DNA from 2 places in the Metabacillus herbersteinensis genome. Region 1 is predicted to be linked to the other one. Evidence: predicted binding sites of a transcription regulator. Region 1 holds the regulator's gene; the other holds the start of a gene.

The links. The regulator CtsR, encoded in region 1, represses protease genes until heat stress. The targets are predictions, from matches to a motif close to ATGGTCAATAAAGGTCAAACA.
Region 2: the regulator CtsR is predicted to act here: its motif matches at 6,204-6,224, upstream of ACFFIX_RS03825 (ATP-dependent Clp protease ATP-binding subunit).

The regions. Positions count from the first base shown of each region.
Region 1 covers NZ_JBHLVO010000030.1:195-9,113, forward strand. The annotation lists gene ACFFIX_RS22500 (MgtC/SapB family protein) at 757-1,452, shown strand; gene ACFFIX_RS22505 (CtsR family transcriptional regulator) at 1,579-2,040, shown strand; gene mcsA (protein-arginine kinase activator protein McsA) at 2,055-2,606, shown strand; gene mcsB (protein-arginine kinase McsB) at 2,610-3,707, shown strand; gene clpC (ATP-dependent protease ATP-binding subunit ClpC) at 3,704-6,142, shown strand; gene radA (DNA repair protein RadA) at 6,260-7,633, shown strand; gene disA (DNA integrity scanning diadenylate cyclase DisA) at 7,638-8,717, shown strand; gene ACFFIX_RS22535 (PIN/TRAM domain-containing protein) at 8,915-8,919, shown strand, end outside.
Region 2 covers NZ_JBHLVO010000002.1:161,411-170,329, forward strand. The annotation lists gene ACFFIX_RS03795 (iron-containing alcohol dehydrogenase) at 1-1,030, shown strand, start outside; gene ACFFIX_RS03800 (hypothetical protein) at 1,134-1,301, shown strand; gene ACFFIX_RS03805 (hypothetical protein) at 1,359-1,514, opposite strand; gene ACFFIX_RS03810 (hypothetical protein) at 1,642-1,926, opposite strand; gene ACFFIX_RS03815 (DUF3231 family protein) at 2,171-2,593, shown strand; gene ACFFIX_RS03820 (ion channel) at 2,556-3,584, opposite strand; gene ACFFIX_RS03825 (ATP-dependent Clp protease ATP-binding subunit) at 4,019-6,133, opposite strand; gene ACFFIX_RS03830 (YkvI family membrane protein) at 6,465-7,499, shown strand; gene ACFFIX_RS03835 (metallophosphoesterase family protein) at 7,628-8,383, shown strand; gene ACFFIX_RS03840 (HAD hydrolase-like protein) at 8,380-8,919, shown strand, end outside.

The DNA of each region.
Region 1 (8,919 bases):
CCGGCGTCATCCGCTAGCCAGCCTATGGGGAGAAGCCGCTCAGAAACCGTAGACGAAAAGTCTTTCTTCTTTCTGGTCACCAAGAGAGAGGCGATGGACAACCAATTATTTCTCGCATCGTTAAGAGACTAATCGGGTTTATACTATTTGTCAAACCGAAGTAGATGGTTTGAAATGCGTTGATAGAGCTGTCGAAAAAGATAGTATTTTGTCGAAGCGTTGATAAAAAGAAAATTTCGAAGATAAAATGACTATTTTCGAAGATAAACCGATTAAAATCGTAGAAAACCATTATTTCCGTAGATAAAGCACCTCTACAGCAAAAACAACAGTCCTAAACTTGAAATTCCCCACATAACGATGTATAGTCATCGAAAAATTATGACTTGAGTGAAAATATGTTCACTAAAGAGAGAAAAAGTCCAACTACCCCCATTAACGGGGGCATGTGCAAGTCCTGTGAAAGTAAGATATTGACGGGCAAAGAGGAAAAAGTTAGCAGCGATGCTAACTTTTTTGTTATAAGCTTATATATTTATATAAAAAGACGAAGTCGTGCATATCTGACAAAGTTTTAGACATACCCTAAATAAACTCTAGTCTCAATGCGATTCTATTACTACAAACAACCCTAACTCTCTCAAATACAAAAACTTAAAGAAAAGATTTTCTCCTCTCTCTCTAAAAAGGTGTTTAGAGTCAATTAAAAACGTATATATATATAGTTCAGTTATTTGTATTGAAAGGGGGAATTAGATGTTTACAGAGTTAATAGATAATGATTCCTTAATAATGATGATTCGTATAATTTTCGCAGCAATATTAAGTGGATTTATTGGTTTGGAACGTGAATTCAAAAGACATCCCGCTGGTTTTCGTACTCATTTATTAGTTGGAGTGGGAGCCTGTCTAATGATGGTATTGTCTTTGTATGGCTTTGAAGATTACATACATGAATATCCTAATGTTCAATTTGATCCCGCAAGAATTCCATCATACGTTATAAGTGGAATTGGATTTTTAGGAGCTGGAACCATTCTTGTAAAAGGTGCGACTGTAAGGGGCCTAACGACAGCAGCATCTATTTGGATAGTTGCAGGTTTAGGCTTGGTTATAGGTGCGGGGATGTACTTGTTAGCTGTTTTTACAACAATACTGGTTTTATTAAGCCTTATTTTCCTTAATCGTTTAGAACAATTTCTGTATCGAAAAACAAGGAGAAAAAGGTTAAAGATTACCACTTATTCTGGACAGAATGAAATAGGAAAAATTTTAACAAGTATAGCTGAATATGATCTAACCGTTTATAAATTGCACTTAATATCTTCGAAGAAAGATAAAAAGGGAATAATTAGTTTTAACTATTTTGTGGAATTAGAACCTGAAAATTTAGATGATAAGGTCTTATCAGACTTGATAACAAGCATTAAGGAAGTCGAAAAAGTTTTATAACAAGGTTTTATAAGAGCAGATTTTGGAAATATTTATTATTAAACGTCAAAGTTGAAAAAAATTGAGATTCGCTTTATAGTAAAGTTAAAGTCAAATATAGTCAAAGTCAAGTAAGGAGGAGGTTGGGTGAGGAATATATCAGATATCATTGAACAATATTTAAAAAAAGTACTGGATACTAACGGTAAAGAAATTGTTGAAATAAAACGAAGCGAAATTGCAGATAAATTTCAATGTGTACCTTCCCAAATAAATTATGTTATTAATACGAGATTTACCATCGAGAGAGGATACCTTGTTGAGAGTAAACGAGGTGGTGGAGGTTACATTCGAATTATTAAGGTTCAGGCCAACGACACTGCGCATTTAATCGATCAGATTTTACAGTTGATTCATCAACAGCTTTCCCAAGCTTCAGCTGGAGATATTATAACAAGATTAGTTTCTGAAGGAGCCCTAACTCTAAGAGAGGCAAAGTTAATGTTAAGTGTAATTGATCGGTCGGTTTTGTACATTGAATTACCGCACCGAGATGAGTTAAGGGCACGAATGGTAAAAGCAATGATAACTTCTTTAAAATATAAGTGAAAGTAGGTGAGGAGATGATTTGCCAAGAGTGTCAAGAAAGGCCGGCAACTTTTCACTTTACGAAAGTGATTAACGGTGAAAAAACCGAAGTTCATATTTGTGAACACTGTGCAAAGGACAATAGCGAACTTTTTATGTTTGATAGTAATACTGGCTTCTCTTTTAACAGTTTACTAACAGGTTTGCTAAAAATGGAACCTGTGATAGCAAAAGCGGAAGAGCACAATGTTTTTAAGCAAAGTGTAGTTTTACAATGTGAGCGGTGCAAGATGACCTTTCAGCAATTTTCAAAAGTGGGAAGATTCGGTTGTTCTAATTGTTATGAAACATTTAAAAATCAAATTACCCCTATATTAAAACGTGTGCACGGGGGTAATACGGTGCACGCGGGCAAAATTCCTGAACGGATTGGTGGAGACATTCACCTTCGAAAGAAAGTGGATGAATTGAAAGGCGTCATTCATAATCTTATTTTGCAGGAGGAATTTGAAAAAGTTGCAGAAGTGAGAGATGAAATAAGGTTGCTTGACAAAAAATTAAAAGGGTCAAAAGAGGAGGGGTCATAATATATGTCGCTCCAGCATTTTATAAATAAAGCAATGAGTGCTTGGATGAGTCAAGAAGGTCCAGATTCAGATATAGTGATAAGTAGCCGAATTCGTCTCGCACGAAATATTGCAAAGTATCAATTTCCTACTCTTGCTTCAAATGAGGAAATGCAAGAAGTACTAGACATATTTGAGCTGAAATACTCTGATAAAGACTTTAACCAAATAGGTAACCTTGAATTATTAAAAATGAATGATCTGCAACCGATTCAAAAAAGAGTGCTAGTTGAGAAACACCTAATTAGCCCTAACTTAGCTGAACATGCAAATTTTGGTGGATGTTTACTTTCAGAAAATGAAGAAGTAAGCATAATGGTAAATGAAGAGGACCATATTCGCATACAATGTTTATTCCCAGGTCTTCAATTAATGGAATGCTTAAATGTTGCTGGGAAAATTGATGATTGGATTGAACAAGAAGTTGACTATGCCTTTGATGAAGTAAGAGGTTACTTAACTAGTTGTCCAACAAATGTAGGTACGGGATTGAGAGCTTCGGTTATGATGCATCTTCCAGCCCTCGTGCTTACTCAAAAAATCAATCGCATTATTCCTGCAATCAATCAACTAGGATTAGTTGTCCGAGGTATCTACGGAGAAGGCAGCGAAGCCCTCGGGAATATTTTTCAAATTTCTAACCAAATCACACTGGGTAAGTCGGAAAAAGATATTGTAGAAGATTTAAATAGTGTTGTTGGGCAGCTTATTACTCAGGAAAGATTAGCACGAGAAGCACTATATAACACTTCCCAGGCGCAATTAGAAGATCGAGTTTTTCGATCCTTTGGAATTCTTGCTTATAGTCGAATAATTGAATCGAAGGAAACGGCAAGATGTCTTTCAGATGTTCGTCTAGGAATAGATCTCGGAATCATTAAAGATGTATCAAGAAATATTTTAAATGAACTAATTATTTTCACACAACCAGGTTTTTTACAGCAATACTTTGGTGGACCATTACGTCCAGAGGATCGAGATATTAAGCGAGCAACATTAATTAGAGAAAGATTGAACCTTGAGATGGAACGAAACAAACGGATGGAGGATGATGAATCATGATGTTCGGAAGATTTACTGAACGCGCCCAGAAGGTTTTAGCATTAGCACAGGAGGAAGCTGTTCGTTTAGGCCATAATAATATCGGAACAGAGCATATTCTTTTAGGTCTTGTTAGAGAAGGTGAAGGAATTGCAGCGAAAGCCCTTTTAGCATTAGGGCTTGTACCTGAAAAAATTCAAAAGGAAGTTGAAGGGTTAATTGGACGAGGACAAGAGAATTCACAAACGATTCACTATACTCCTCGTGCTAAAAAGGTAATTGAGCTTTCAATGGATGAAGCAAGGAAACTAGGACATTCTTATGTCGGAACTGAGCATATTCTCTTAGGGTTAATTCGTGAGGGTGAAGGGGTAGCTGCTCGTGTCCTAAACAACTTAGGCGTTAGTTTAAATAAAGCAAGGCAACAAGTTCTTCAGCTGTTAGGTAGCAACGATTCTTCCTCAGGTCATCAGGGTGGGGGAATGACAAATGCCAACACACCGACTCTCGATAGCCTTGCCCGTGATTTAACGGTGATTGCTAGAGAAGGCAACTTAGATCCAGTTATTGGTCGAGGCAAAGAAATTCAGCGTGTCATAGAAGTACTGAGTCGTAGAACAAAAAATAACCCAGTCCTTATCGGTGAACCTGGTGTAGGTAAGACAGCTATTGCAGAGGGATTGGCTCAGCAAATTATTAATAATGAGGTTCCTGAAATATTACGTGACAAAAGAGTCATGACGCTTGATATGGGGACCGTTGTTGCCGGTACTAAATATCGCGGAGAATTTGAAGATCGCTTGAAGAAGGTGATGGACGAGATTCGCCAAGCTGGAAACATTATTTTATTTATTGATGAACTTCATACACTGATTGGTGCGGGTGGTGCAGAAGGTGCAATTGATGCATCGAATATTTTAAAACCATCATTAGCTCGTGGGGAGCTACAATGTATCGGTGCGACTACATTAGACGAATACCGAAAATACATCGAGAAGGACGCTGCGCTTGAACGACGTTTCCAGCCAATTCAAGTCGCTGAGCCAACAATGGATGAAAGTGTACAAATTTTGAAAGGTCTGCGTGACCGCTATGAGGCACATCACCGAGTATCCATAACAGATGAGGCAATTGATGCGGCAGTTAAATTATCCGATCGATACATTGCAGACCGCTTTTTACCTGATAAGGCAATTGATCTAATTGATGAAGCAGGATCTAAGGTTCGCCTACGCTCATTTACAACTCCTCCAAACCTAAAGGAGCTTGAAGTAAAACTAGAAGAGGTTCGGAAAGAAAAGGATTCTTCCGTTCAAAGTCAGGAATTTGAAAAAGCTGCTTCCTTACGTGATACCGAGCAAAGATTACGTGAGCAGTTAGAAGAAACGAAAAAGACATGGAAAGAGAAGCAAGGTCAAGAAAACTCTGAAGTAACTGTTGAAGATATTGCAATGGTTGTTTCAAGTTGGACGGGAATTCCAGTGTCCAGACTGGCTCAAACAGAGACAGATAAGCTCTTGAATATGGAGAGTCTTATCCATTCACGTGTGATCGGTCAGGAAGAAGCAGTTGTTGCAGTTGCAAAAGCAGTTCGCCGAGCACGAGCAGGTTTAAAAGACCCGAAACGCCCAATAGGTTCATTTGTGTTTTTAGGACCAACAGGTGTTGGGAAAACAGAGTTAGCTAGAGCACTTGCAGAATCCATCTTTGGTGACGAAGACTCAATGATTCGAATTGATATGTCTGAGTATATGGAAAAGCACTCAACATCTCGTCTAGTTGGCTCACCTCCTGGGTATGTAGGCTATGAAGAAGGCGGACAACTAACAGAAAAGGTCCGTAGAAAGCCTTACTCTGTGGTTCTACTAGACGAAATTGAAAAGGCTCATCCAGATGTCTTTAATATTTTACTTCAAGTATTAGAAGATGGCCGATTAACAGACTCCAAGGGTCGCACAGTTGATTTCCGAAATACCATTTTAATTATGACGTCTAATGTTGGTGCAAGTGAATTAAAGCGAAATAAATATGTCGGATTCAATGTCCAAGATGAGACGCAGAATTATAAGAATATGAAAGATAAAGTCATGGGTGAATTGAAGAAAGCATTCCGTCCTGAATTCCTTAACAGAATTGATGAAATTATCGTTTTCCATGCACTTGAGAAAAAGCATTTAAAAGAGATTGTCTCACTAATGTCTGATCAATTAACAAAACGTCTAATTGAACAAGATTTATCATTAGAATTAACAGAAGCTGCAAAAGAGAAAATAGTAGAAGAAGGCTTTGACCTCGAATATGGTGCCCGTCCTTTGCGTCGAGCAATTCAAAAGCATGTTGAAGATCGACTTTCAGAAGAATTGTTAAGAGGTGCAATTGATAAAGAACAACTGATTATACTCGATGTTGAAAATAATGAATTTGTGGTAAAAACGGAAGTGAAAATAAATAAATAAACAAATGATCGAGGCATACTTCTCGCAGTATGTCTCAATTTCTTTATCAAGGAATTTATTCACAATCATCATAAATGTCTACAATCCTTGGTAATCTATTAAGAGAGGAACTAATTGATGGCAAAAACGAAAGTGAAGTTTATTTGTCAGTCCTGTGGATATGAATCACCGAAGTGGATGGGAAAATGTCCTGGCTGTGGCGAATGGAATACAATGACAGAAGAAGTGATAAAAGCCTCATCATCAAGGAAAACAGTATTTAATCATTCAAACCAAACTGTGCAAAAGCCATCTCCAATCACAAGTATTGAAACATCAAAAGAGCCCCGTATTCATACTAATTTAAAAGAGTTCAACCGCGTATTAGGTGGTGGAATTGTAAAAGGATCGCTTGTTTTAATAGGTGGGGATCCTGGTATCGGAAAGTCTACTTTGCTTTTACAAGTATCTTCTCAACTAGCAGACAACGGTAATGATGTTTTATATATTTCGGGAGAAGAATCCGTGAAACAAACAAAGCTAAGAGCCGATAGATTAGGTGTAAAAGCACAAAAACTATTTGTGCTCGCAGAGACGGATTTAAGCTTTATTTCAAAGGCAATCGAAGAAACCAACCCTGGTTTTGTTGTTGTAGATTCCATACAAACTGTTTTTCACAGTGAAATTAGTTCAGCGCCAGGCAGTGTTTCCCAAGTAAGAGAATGTACGGCGGAGTTAATGAGAATTGCTAAAACTAAGGGAATAGCGATCGTAATCGTTGGTCATGTAACGAAGGAAGGTTCAATTGCGGGGCCAAGATTGCTAGAACATATGGTTGATACAGTTCTTTATTTTGAAGGGGAAAGGCACCATACGTACCGAATTCTAAGAGCAGTAAAAAACCGTTTTGGTTCTACGAATGAAATGGGTATTTTTGAAATGAAGGAAAGTGGGTTAGAAGAGGTTCAAAATCCTTCTGAAATTTTCTTAGAGGAACGCTCCAAGGGTGCTGCAGGTTCAACAGTATGTGCTTCAATGGAAGGAACAAGACCGGTCCTTGTCGAAATACAAGCATTAATCTCTCCAACCAGCTTTGGGAACCCAAGAAGGATGGCAACGGGTATTGATCATAATCGTGTACCATTATTGATGGCAGTATTAGAGAAACGTGTGGGTCTCTTATTACAAAACCAGGATGCATATTTAAAGGTAGCGGGAGGGATTAAGCTAGATGAACCTGCTATCGATTTAGCTGTTGCGATAAGTATTGCATCAAGCTTTAAAGATGCTCCACCAAAACCGACCGATGTCATTATTGGTGAAGTCGGGTTAACAGGAGAAGTACGAAGGGTCTCTAGAATTGAACAAAGAGTGATCGAGGCTGCAAAGCTAGGATTTAAACGTGCGATTATTCCAGAGGCAAACATAGGTGGCTGGAGCCCTCCAAACGATATCGAAATAATTGGAGTGAAGAGTGTTGCGCAGGCCCTTAAACACACATTAGGGGGTTAAAAGAATGTCAGACAGAGAAAAAAAGTTTAGTGGAAAAACATTAAATGATATTCTTCAATTTGTAGCACCAGGAGCACCAATTCGGGAAGGAATAGAGAATGTCTTACGTGCAAAAACAGGTGGTTTAATTGTCGTCGGACACAATGACAAGGTAAAAGAAGTGATAGATGGCGGCTTTTATATTCATTCAGCCTTTTCACCTGCACATCTTTATGAATTAGCAAAAATGGATGGAGCTATCATTTTAAGTGATTCAGGAAACAAGATAGTTTTTGCTAATGCGCAGCTTGTCCCAGATTCATCAATTATTTCCTCGGAAACAGGTATGAGACATCGAACAGCTGAAAGAGTGGCAAAACAAACTGGAAACTTGGTCATAGCCATTTCACAACGAAGAAACGTTATTACTCTATATCACGGAGAGCTTAGGTATGTACTTAGAGATATTGGTGTCATTCTGACAAAAGCGAACCAAGCGATACAGACGTTAGAGAAATATAAATCGGTCCTTGATCAGTCCATTGTCAACTTAGGTGCACTCGAACTAGAAGAAATGGTCACCTTCAGAGATGTTCTGCAGGTTTTACACAGATTTGAAATGGTATTAAGGATTAAGAACGAAATTAATGATTATGTAAATGAACTCGGCGCAGAAGGACATTTAATTCGCCTTCAATTGACAGAACTTCTTTCAAATTTCGAAGAAGAAGCTGCCCTGCTTATTAGGGATTATAAATATGGTTCTGGAAATGATCACTATCCAATATTAAAACAATTACAGGACTTATCTAGCTTAGATTTATTAGAGGATGCAATTTTATTAAAACTATTAGGTTATTCTCCTTTCACAAATATTGATGAAGTCATCATGTCTAGGGGTTATCGAATTCTTCATAAAATTCCGAGGCTCCCTGGAATTATTATTGAAAAATTAGTGACAAAATTCTTAAATTTGAAACTTATTTTAAGAGCATCCGTAGAACAATTAGACGAGGTTGATGGAATAGGGGAAGTGAGGGCGAAAAAAATTAAAGAAGGTCTAAAAAGATTACATGATCAGCTAGATATTGACCGTCAAATATAACAACTATTTTTAAAAATTTCCCATTTGTTGTTTTATTATAGTGTATTTAGGGTATATTAAAATTGTTTTTCACTTTAAAAAACATTAATCTCAGCAGAAGATTACGAGAGGATTTCATTCTATTTACATTTTTAAGAAACTATTTAACAAATGTGTCATTTAGGTTAGAGTATTTAATACATAGAGGAGGTGAAGGTATGTT
Region 2 (8,919 bases), on a different contig from region 1:
TCCGCATGGGGTTGGTCCTGAGCTTGTTGGGGTTTATTTAGATATTACTCAGGATGCAGAAAGTAAATGTGTGAATGACGCAACGAGGTATGCACGAGAAGTAGGTGCTGACGCTCTGCTCGCGGTCGGTGGCGGAAGTGTTCTGGATTCTGTTAAAGGAGTAAAGTACTCGTTGCACAACGGATTAACGGATATTAATGAAGCGATTCCAGGTGGCTTTAAATTCGAGTCATTTCCTGAGGCGACCTATATGCCAATTCCACATATAGCGATTCCGACAACTGCGGGAACGGGATCTGAAGTCTCACCGATTGCGGTCATATATAATGAAGAAATTAAACTGAAGACGAACATAATCAATCCATTTATCAGTGCGGATATTGCGGTTTTGGATCCTGATTTGACAGTTGGGTTACCACCAATGATTACTGCGTTTACTGGATTTGACGCACTAACTCACGCGATTGAGGCACTCGCTTCGCCAAATGCGACGGCACTCACTGATGCTCATGCATTACACGCAATTCGTTTAATTGAAAAAAGTCTACCTGTAGCAGTTTCAGATGGTGGGAATATTGATGCTCGAATGGAAATGCTTCATGCAAGTTTAATGGGAATCACGGCATTTAGTTATGCATTAAACGCAATTCCTGTTCATAATTTTGCACATGCGTATGGTGCATTGTTCCGAATTCCACATGGTCTGGCAAATGCCGTCTTTTTACCAGTTGTGATGGAGAGTATCCCTAGCTTGTATCTACCAAAAATTAACGAGCTGGCCGAGGCTTTACGCGTTGACGTGAAGGATGCAGATCAGCAGGGCGCGTTAGCGAGTGTAATTGAGAAAATCCGCTTGCTTCAACACAAGGTTGGTCTTCCAGTCGACTTCTCTGAGTACAACATTTCAGAACAAGACCTGCAAAGAACAATCCCAGCTGTAGCGGGTGATCCTGCGGCCGTTTCCTTCCCGATGCCAAAGGAATTAATTCACGCAGTAGGACAGATGGTTGTGCCGGTGGGAATTAAATAATCATTAGTTTACTTCAGCACTGGACAAGGTTCAGTGCTGTTTTTAATTATTGTATGAAGTCTTCTTATTTACACATACTAGGAAAAAGAAAGGACTGATTACATTGAAAAAACCAAACGAAGAAGCTGCCCCAAATAATAACCTTTCCTCTGCTGAAATTCGTACGTCTGAACTTGTGGAGCCACCAGATCGTGAATTTTCAGAAGAGCTTGCGGATGGAGGAGAACGAAACGAATTAATTAGGAATCAGCAAAAAGCACCTCAGGAGTGAGGTGCTTTTTGCTGATGACATTCTAGCGAAAAAATGAAGTCAATTGATTGACTTCGTTCAAAAGGAACCAAAAAAACTAAAAAGCTGCCATTTGGTTTTTCGTGCTGTTTCGAAATCATTCTTGTTCCGATGCCTACTCATCTCGACTTCTTTTTCAAACTTTTCTCTTTTCATATCATAAAGAAGCTTCAACATATATTCATTCACAAACATCTAATTTCCCTCCATCCGTTTCCTTTGTTTTAATCATAAAGGAAACGATTTCCATTAACGTCGGGTAGATGAATGAAGTTTTTTACATGAATAGTTGGATAGAAAAGTCAGTCCTTAGGTGTAGAATTTACAGGTTCGATAATACGACCTCTGAAATAAACAAATAATAATAAGGTAAAAAAAACACAACGAGATTCGTATAATAAAAGAATTTTTCATAAAATGTTGGGGTGTCATTTTTTTCATTTGCAATTGATGCACACAATGCGCCAAACAGACAGGTTATATGAAAGAGAATGATTCCAAATGTTTCGCCGAGCCGAAATTGGTAGATGATATATCCGAGTGAAGAACCATTAAAGAGGATTATAAAAAGCGAGAGTAATAGAAAAAAACGTGAATAGTTTGTCATCGTCAACACCTCAAACTATGTATATGATGACAAAAAAATAGAATGACAAGCTTTTATTGTTAGATAAACGTTTCACTGATTTTTAAGGATGTAGAATAATCTTTTTATGCCCTAGTATAAGTACGAATTTACAAGTTACAAGTTATGGTGTAAAAATACATATTTTCTCAAAGGTTAGGCATTTTAATTATTGCGATCTGATAAAAAATAAGTACAAGTGTAATAAAATCTCGGATGTTTTTTCGTGGACAATATTAGTCATAATGTTCGACTATCTTCATCAGAACTAGCAAACCTATGGACTCAATATATGAATGATACTTTAGAAATTTGTATCTTTACTCATTCTATTGATAAGGTGCAAGATGAAGACATTAGGGGCATACTTGAATTTGCTCTTAGCATTGCAGAATCCCATGTTATCAAAATTAAAGATTTTCTGAACCTTGAGAATTATCCTGTTCCAAAGGGATTTACAAAAAAAGAAGATGTTAATCTTAATGCTCCTCCCTTATTTACAGATACCTTTATGTTGGTCTATATGCATGTTATGACATTACATGGACTGACTGGGTACGCTTTGTTATTATACTTGTTATTTCTTATGAAACTGATATGCCTACATCTTATTACATTAATAGCTGATAAGTATCATCATCACAAATAATAAAAAGTTTTGCATCATTCGGAATGTCCTGATCAAGCTTTGATATAATCGACAAATCGTTATGGTTGGCAATTAACAGAGCTCCTTTGGAAGCCAATTCGTTACTAGCATCGGAGAAGGTCTTCCACTCGGACTTTTTAGGAATATGGTAGAGGTCATGTCCTTTGTTACTTGTTAGCTGACGGATAATTTCGCTTGATCCATTGAAGAGAATGGATCGTGCTGCAAGATGGGCCGCTGTATCGTTTGAGGTAATGAACTCTTCCACTTCAGCATGTGCAAAGGCTTGAATATGTTTAGAATTTGAAACTTCACAAATCGTATAAATGTTCTTGCCGAATTTACTTGCAGTATCTTTAAGGATTGACGCAACAAGGAGAGTTTGCCCATCCGCTTGGGAAGCAGTCGTTAAAGCGTCTGGTGCAAAAAGCATTGCTGTTTTACACTCAAGAATATTCGCTTTTAATAAAACCTCTTCGCTTTCTGGGTCTCCGCTTACAAAGTCAACTCTTTCGTGCATAAGCGGAACTTTCTTAAGCGTTTCATCAATAATGACAATATGAATATCGTTAAATGAATGTAATAGTTCTTGCAAGGTAATTTCAGCTTTTTTACTCCAGTTAATTAAAACAATGTGGTTTTTTGTTTGAACGACCAACTTGCCTTCCTCCTTTAACCTTTTACGCAAACTAAATGAATCAATGACTTTTCCAATAAAAACAGTCATAAGACCAATTCCAACTACGTACAAAATCATTGCAAAAATTTTACCTCTTACCGTAGTTGGTGAAACATCACCATAGCCAACCGTTGCCACGGTTGTCATCGTCCACCAAAGTCCTTCAAAAGGGGTTATAAACGTTTCAGGTTCTAGAAGGTGAATAGCAAAACTGCTGATTAGGATCAGTGTGGTTGTCGCAAAAACCAATGTCCACGTATTCAACTGAATTAATTTGATCCAGAGTCGTCTGGTGAAAATCAAAGTACTCACTCCCTCGTGTTGTGCTCTATAGGCATTTTATCATATATTTGGAAGGGAATAGGGAATGATTTCAAGATTGATTAGGATTTTAAAAGATTATCTCTCGTTTCACTTTAATAAAGAGTAAAACCCTTTTTCTTATTGAAGTAACCGGGCAAGATTTGTTGAAGAAGATAATGTATTGGGTAGTAGAGAACCATTCGGAATGTCAGCCTATTAATTAAGTTTATGTATTTCACGAGCCATAGATTCTAGAATATAAACTATAAAGTCGATGTATTACAATTCGAAATTGCTGCTATTATTTTGCGTGTTAATTCATGCAATAACAAAGAAAAATGAGTGTCAAATTCAGTTGCAATTTGACACTCATTCTTTGTTATGCAGTTTTACTCTTTACACCCCAAAACTGAACTACTTAATTTTCTAGGACAGTCTCTCCATTAACCTTTTACAACAATCTGATCATTTTCTAACGATACGGTTAAAATTTCTTCTGCTACACCTTCAAGAAGAAGGTCGGTAATTTGATCTTCAAGCTGTTCTTGAATGACACGACGCAGTGGTCTTGCACCGAAAGTAGGGTGGAAACCAAGTTCAACAAGTTTTTCTTTCGCTTCCAAGGAGACGTTAAGTGATAAATTTTGCTCGGAAAGAGACTGCGATAATTCTTCAAGCATGATGTCGACAATTGAAATTAAGTGGTCTTTATCAAGTGACTTAAATTCAATAATATTGTCAAATCGGTTTAAAAATTCTGGCTTGAAGAAGGAGCCAAGTGACTGTAATAAATTACTTTCCTTGATTGCATCTGTATAACCAGTTTCAAATCCAACAGTTATTCGTTTTTCACTAACACCGGCGTTGCTTGTCATAATAATTACAGTGTCCTTAAAGCTAACTGTTCGGCCTTGGCTGTCGGTTAACCGACCGTCCTCTAGGATTTGTAAAAACATGTGCTGTACATCAGGATGTGCCTTTTCAATTTCATCAAGCAAAATGATGCTGTAAGGGTTACGGCGAACCTTTTCAGTTAATTGACCGGCTTCATCATGACCAACATAGCCAGGAGGAGATCCGATAATTTTTGAGATTGCATGCTTTTCCATATATTCGCTCATATCGAGACGAACCAAAGCTTCTTTCGAACCGAATATTTCTTCTGCTAGCGTTTTTGTTAGCTCAGTTTTACCGACGCCTGTTGGTCCAACGAAGAGGAATGTACCAATCGGACGCGTTTTAGACTTTAACCCAGCACGACTTCTTCGGATTGCTTTTGCAACCTTTCGAACAGCTTCATCCTGTCCGATTACTTTTTTTGCAAGATTTCCTTGAAGATTCTTCATTTTCTCCTGTTCATTGTCTTGAAGCTTTCCAACAGGGATTCCAGTTTTTCTTTCGATCATGTCTTGAATATCTTTAAGCTCAACAGTAACTAACGAACGTTCGGGATGGGTAGTAAGTTGCTTTTCTAGCTCTGTTTCTTCATCCCGTAACCTAGCAGCAAGTTCATACTGTTCATTTTGTGTTGCTACCTCTTTTGCCTGTGCAATTCGTGAAAGGCGTTGCTGTACTTGCTTTTCATCCAGCGTATTTGTTACTAGGTTTTTAATTGATCCTGCTTCATCTAATAGATCAATCGCTTTATCAGGTAAAAATCGATCTTGAATGTAGCGATTGGAAAGGGTCACGCACGCATTAATTGCCTCTTCGGTATAGCTCACACTGTGATAGTCTTCATATTTACTTTGAATACCCTTTAAGATCGCAATGGCTTCTTCAACAGCGGGCTCTTTAACGATAACAAGTTGAAAGCGACGCTCTAAAGCAGCATCTTTTTCAATTTGACGATATTCCTTAAGAGTTGTTGCTCCGATTACTTGGAGCTCACCTCTTGCTAAAGCAGGCTTTAAAATATTCCCTGCATCCATTGAACCTTCCGCAGATCCTGCGCCAACGAGAAGGTGAATTTCATCGATAAAAAGAATGACGTTTTTTCGTTGCTGAAGCTCTGAAATTAATTTCTTCATTCGTTCTTCAAATTGTCCACGTATCCCAGTGTTTGCCACCAGTGCTGCGACGTCTAATAGATAGACTTCTTTATTTTGAAGCTTTGCTGGCGCTCTTCCTTCTGAAATCATTCGTGCTAAACCTTCAGCTACGGCTGTTTTACCAACACCAGGTTCTCCAATTAATACCGGATTGTTTTTATTACGGCGATTTAAAATTTCCATCACTTGCTTTATTTCAGGATCCCGGCCAATAACAGGATCAATTAGGCCAGCCCGTGCCGCGTTTGAAAGATTGCGGCCTAGATCATCTAACAGTCCCGTTCCTTTGCGTGAGGCATGCTGCTTTTGCTCTTTTTGAAGATCCGCGTTCCCCTGTAGAAACTCATCGAAAGGAAGGCCGGAATTACCTACTTGAAACCCACTAGGAATCTTATTTTTATATTCTACATAGCAATCCTGGCAAAGCTGAAATTGCTTACGTTTTTGATTAAATTGGACATGTAATTCAACTACTGCTTGTTTAGCTTGGCAATTTTGACACATCATTTATAAAAACCTCCATGCTTTATAGTGTGTATCTCGCGATTGTTAGTCATTTAATTATTCAAAAAAGAGGGATTTGACCTTCTTTGACATTTATTATAATTTGACCATCTTTGACTTTCAAGTATTTCGCTTTCATCCTGTACAAAAAAAATTTTCCAATGTCTTTTCTTGTACTTGTCTCATATAAATGAAACAAGCTGTTTTTTTATATGAAGATGGAAGTGTATTCGTTTTCTTATTAGACTTGGCAAGATCGGTTATTCGATGATGATAAATGGGTTAGATAAGCTTCAAGTTACCAGATAAGATTTTAAAAAGAGGTGTACAAAACATGAGTCGGAATTGGATCCAATCGTTTCAAGTTGCAGCTGTTTATGTAGGAACCGTTGTTGGAGCAGGATTTGCAACTGGAAGAGAGATTGTTGAATTTTTTTCACAGTATGGATTTTTGGGAATGGCAGGAATTTGTGTTGCGGGCAGTTTATTTATTATGCTTGGGACTAAAATGCTATTAATATCAAAGAGAATAAAGGCGAGGTCCTTTCAAGATTTGAATGTATTCTTGTTTGGAAGGACATTTGGAGGATTTGTGAATGTCTTAGTATTAGTTGCACTATTATGTATTACCTCAATTATGCTGTCTGGAGCTGGAGCTATTTTTGAAGAGCAATTAGAAATTTCCAAACAAGTTGGGATTTTATTGACCATTGCTTTAGCTGTTAGTGTGATGGTATTTGGAGTGAAGGGACTTTTTAGTGTCAATTTGCTTGTGGTTCCAATGCTGATACTATTCAGCTTAATGGTCGCGTTTCAATCGCTATCAAGTGATTTACTTAACTATTCACAGGGTGCAGACTCAGCTTCTTTGAAATGGCTAGTAGCAGCATTTTCTTATGCGGCATTCAATTTAGCACTGTCCGCTGCAGTTCTAGTTCCTCTTGCAAATGAGATGGAAGATGAACAGGTGTTAAAAAGAGGTGGAATACTTGGAGGGATTTTGCTAACAATCATTCTATTAGGAAGTTATATCGCGTTATCCACCTTGCCACAGTTACATACCTATGATATTCCGATGGCTGAAGTGATGAAGACCACTTTTTATTCTTTCTATTTTATATATGTTGCGGTAATCTATGGGGAAGTTTTTACATCTGTAATCGGAAACTTATTCGGACTAGAACGTCAACTGATACAATATCTCAGATTACCACGGATGATCATTGTTATAATGATTCTTTTTATCTCATATTTTATTAGTCAGCTTGGATATAGCTCGCTAATTTCATTTCTATATCCAATCATTGGGTATGTTAGCCTTGGTTTTCTTTTCTTACTTAGCTACAAAAAAGTGCCAAAGCAGTGGTAAGGCTATGATAGAATTAAAAGTACAACGTATAGTTGCGGTGCACATAATGTGGGTCACACAGACGATGACATCAGGTGTGGCGGTATTAGTCTGTGTTCCTTAAAACATAGATAGAGGGGTTGGTATAAATGGAGAGAATTGCCATCATCTCAGATATACACGGAAATATACCTGCACTTGAAGCGGTATTAGATGATATTAAAAGTCGTAACATTGAACGGATTTTTTGCTTAGGTGACTTGGTGGGCAAGGGGCCACATTCAAAGGATGCGATTGAACGAATACGTGAAACATGTGAAGTGGTTGTAAAAGGGAATTGGGATGATTTTATCACAAAAGAAACGGAATTTGCGGCACTGAAATGGCATCAACAGCAACTCACCCCAGAGCATGAACAGTATTTAGAGCAGCTGCCATTTTCAAAAGACTTCTATATGAGTGGAAAATTAATTCGTCTTTTTCATGCATCTCCATTTAGCCTATATACAAGAATACAACCATGGGATTCGATCGAAAAAAGGTTGAGTATGTTTGAAAACACAGAAGAGACGGGTACATTTGAGGTTACACCTGATGTAGTAGGGTATGGGGATGTGCACAACGCTTATATTCAGACGCTATTCGGAAAAACGTTATTTAATACAGGTAGTGTTGGAAATCCTTTAGATTTAACGCAAGCATCTTATACGATTCTTGAAGGAACCTACGAATCAAAGGAAGCTGGAGCTTTTTCAATTACCTTCAACCGTGTTCCATATGATATTGAACATGCAATTTATTTAGCGGCAGAAATGATGATGCCCGATTTAGAGCCATATATTCAGGAGCTAACCACCGCACGCTATCGAGGCTTTAAGCCTGTTAAAAAGGATGAGACATCTTGAACATACTCTGGGATTTTGATGGTACCTTATTTGATACGTACCCAGCGTTTACGGAAGCCATGTACTTGTTACTTGACGGAAAAGTAGACAAACATACGATACTAAAGGAATTAAAAATTTCGTTTTCCAATGCTACAAAAGTGTTTCAGCTAACGGAAAACGAAATTCTAAAGTTTAAGGAGATTGAACTTTCATTATCTCCTAGCTTGAAGCCACCATTTCCATATGTGGAGGATGTCTTAAAGAGGTCAGGTTGCAATGTCATTATGACACATAAACCAAAACAAGAGGTTCATACGATCCTAGATTACTACGATTTTCACCAATATTTCCAAGGTATTGTGGCAGGTGACGATGGCTTTCCAAGAAAACCGCATGCTGCTTCGTATCAATTTTTACATGACCGCCATTACTTAGATCTTGCGGTTGGAGACAGAGAACTCGATATTCTCCCTGCGAAGGAAATTGGCCTTAGGACATGCTTGTTTCAAAATGATACGGCAGGTGCAGACTTTTATGTGAAATCCTACAGAGAT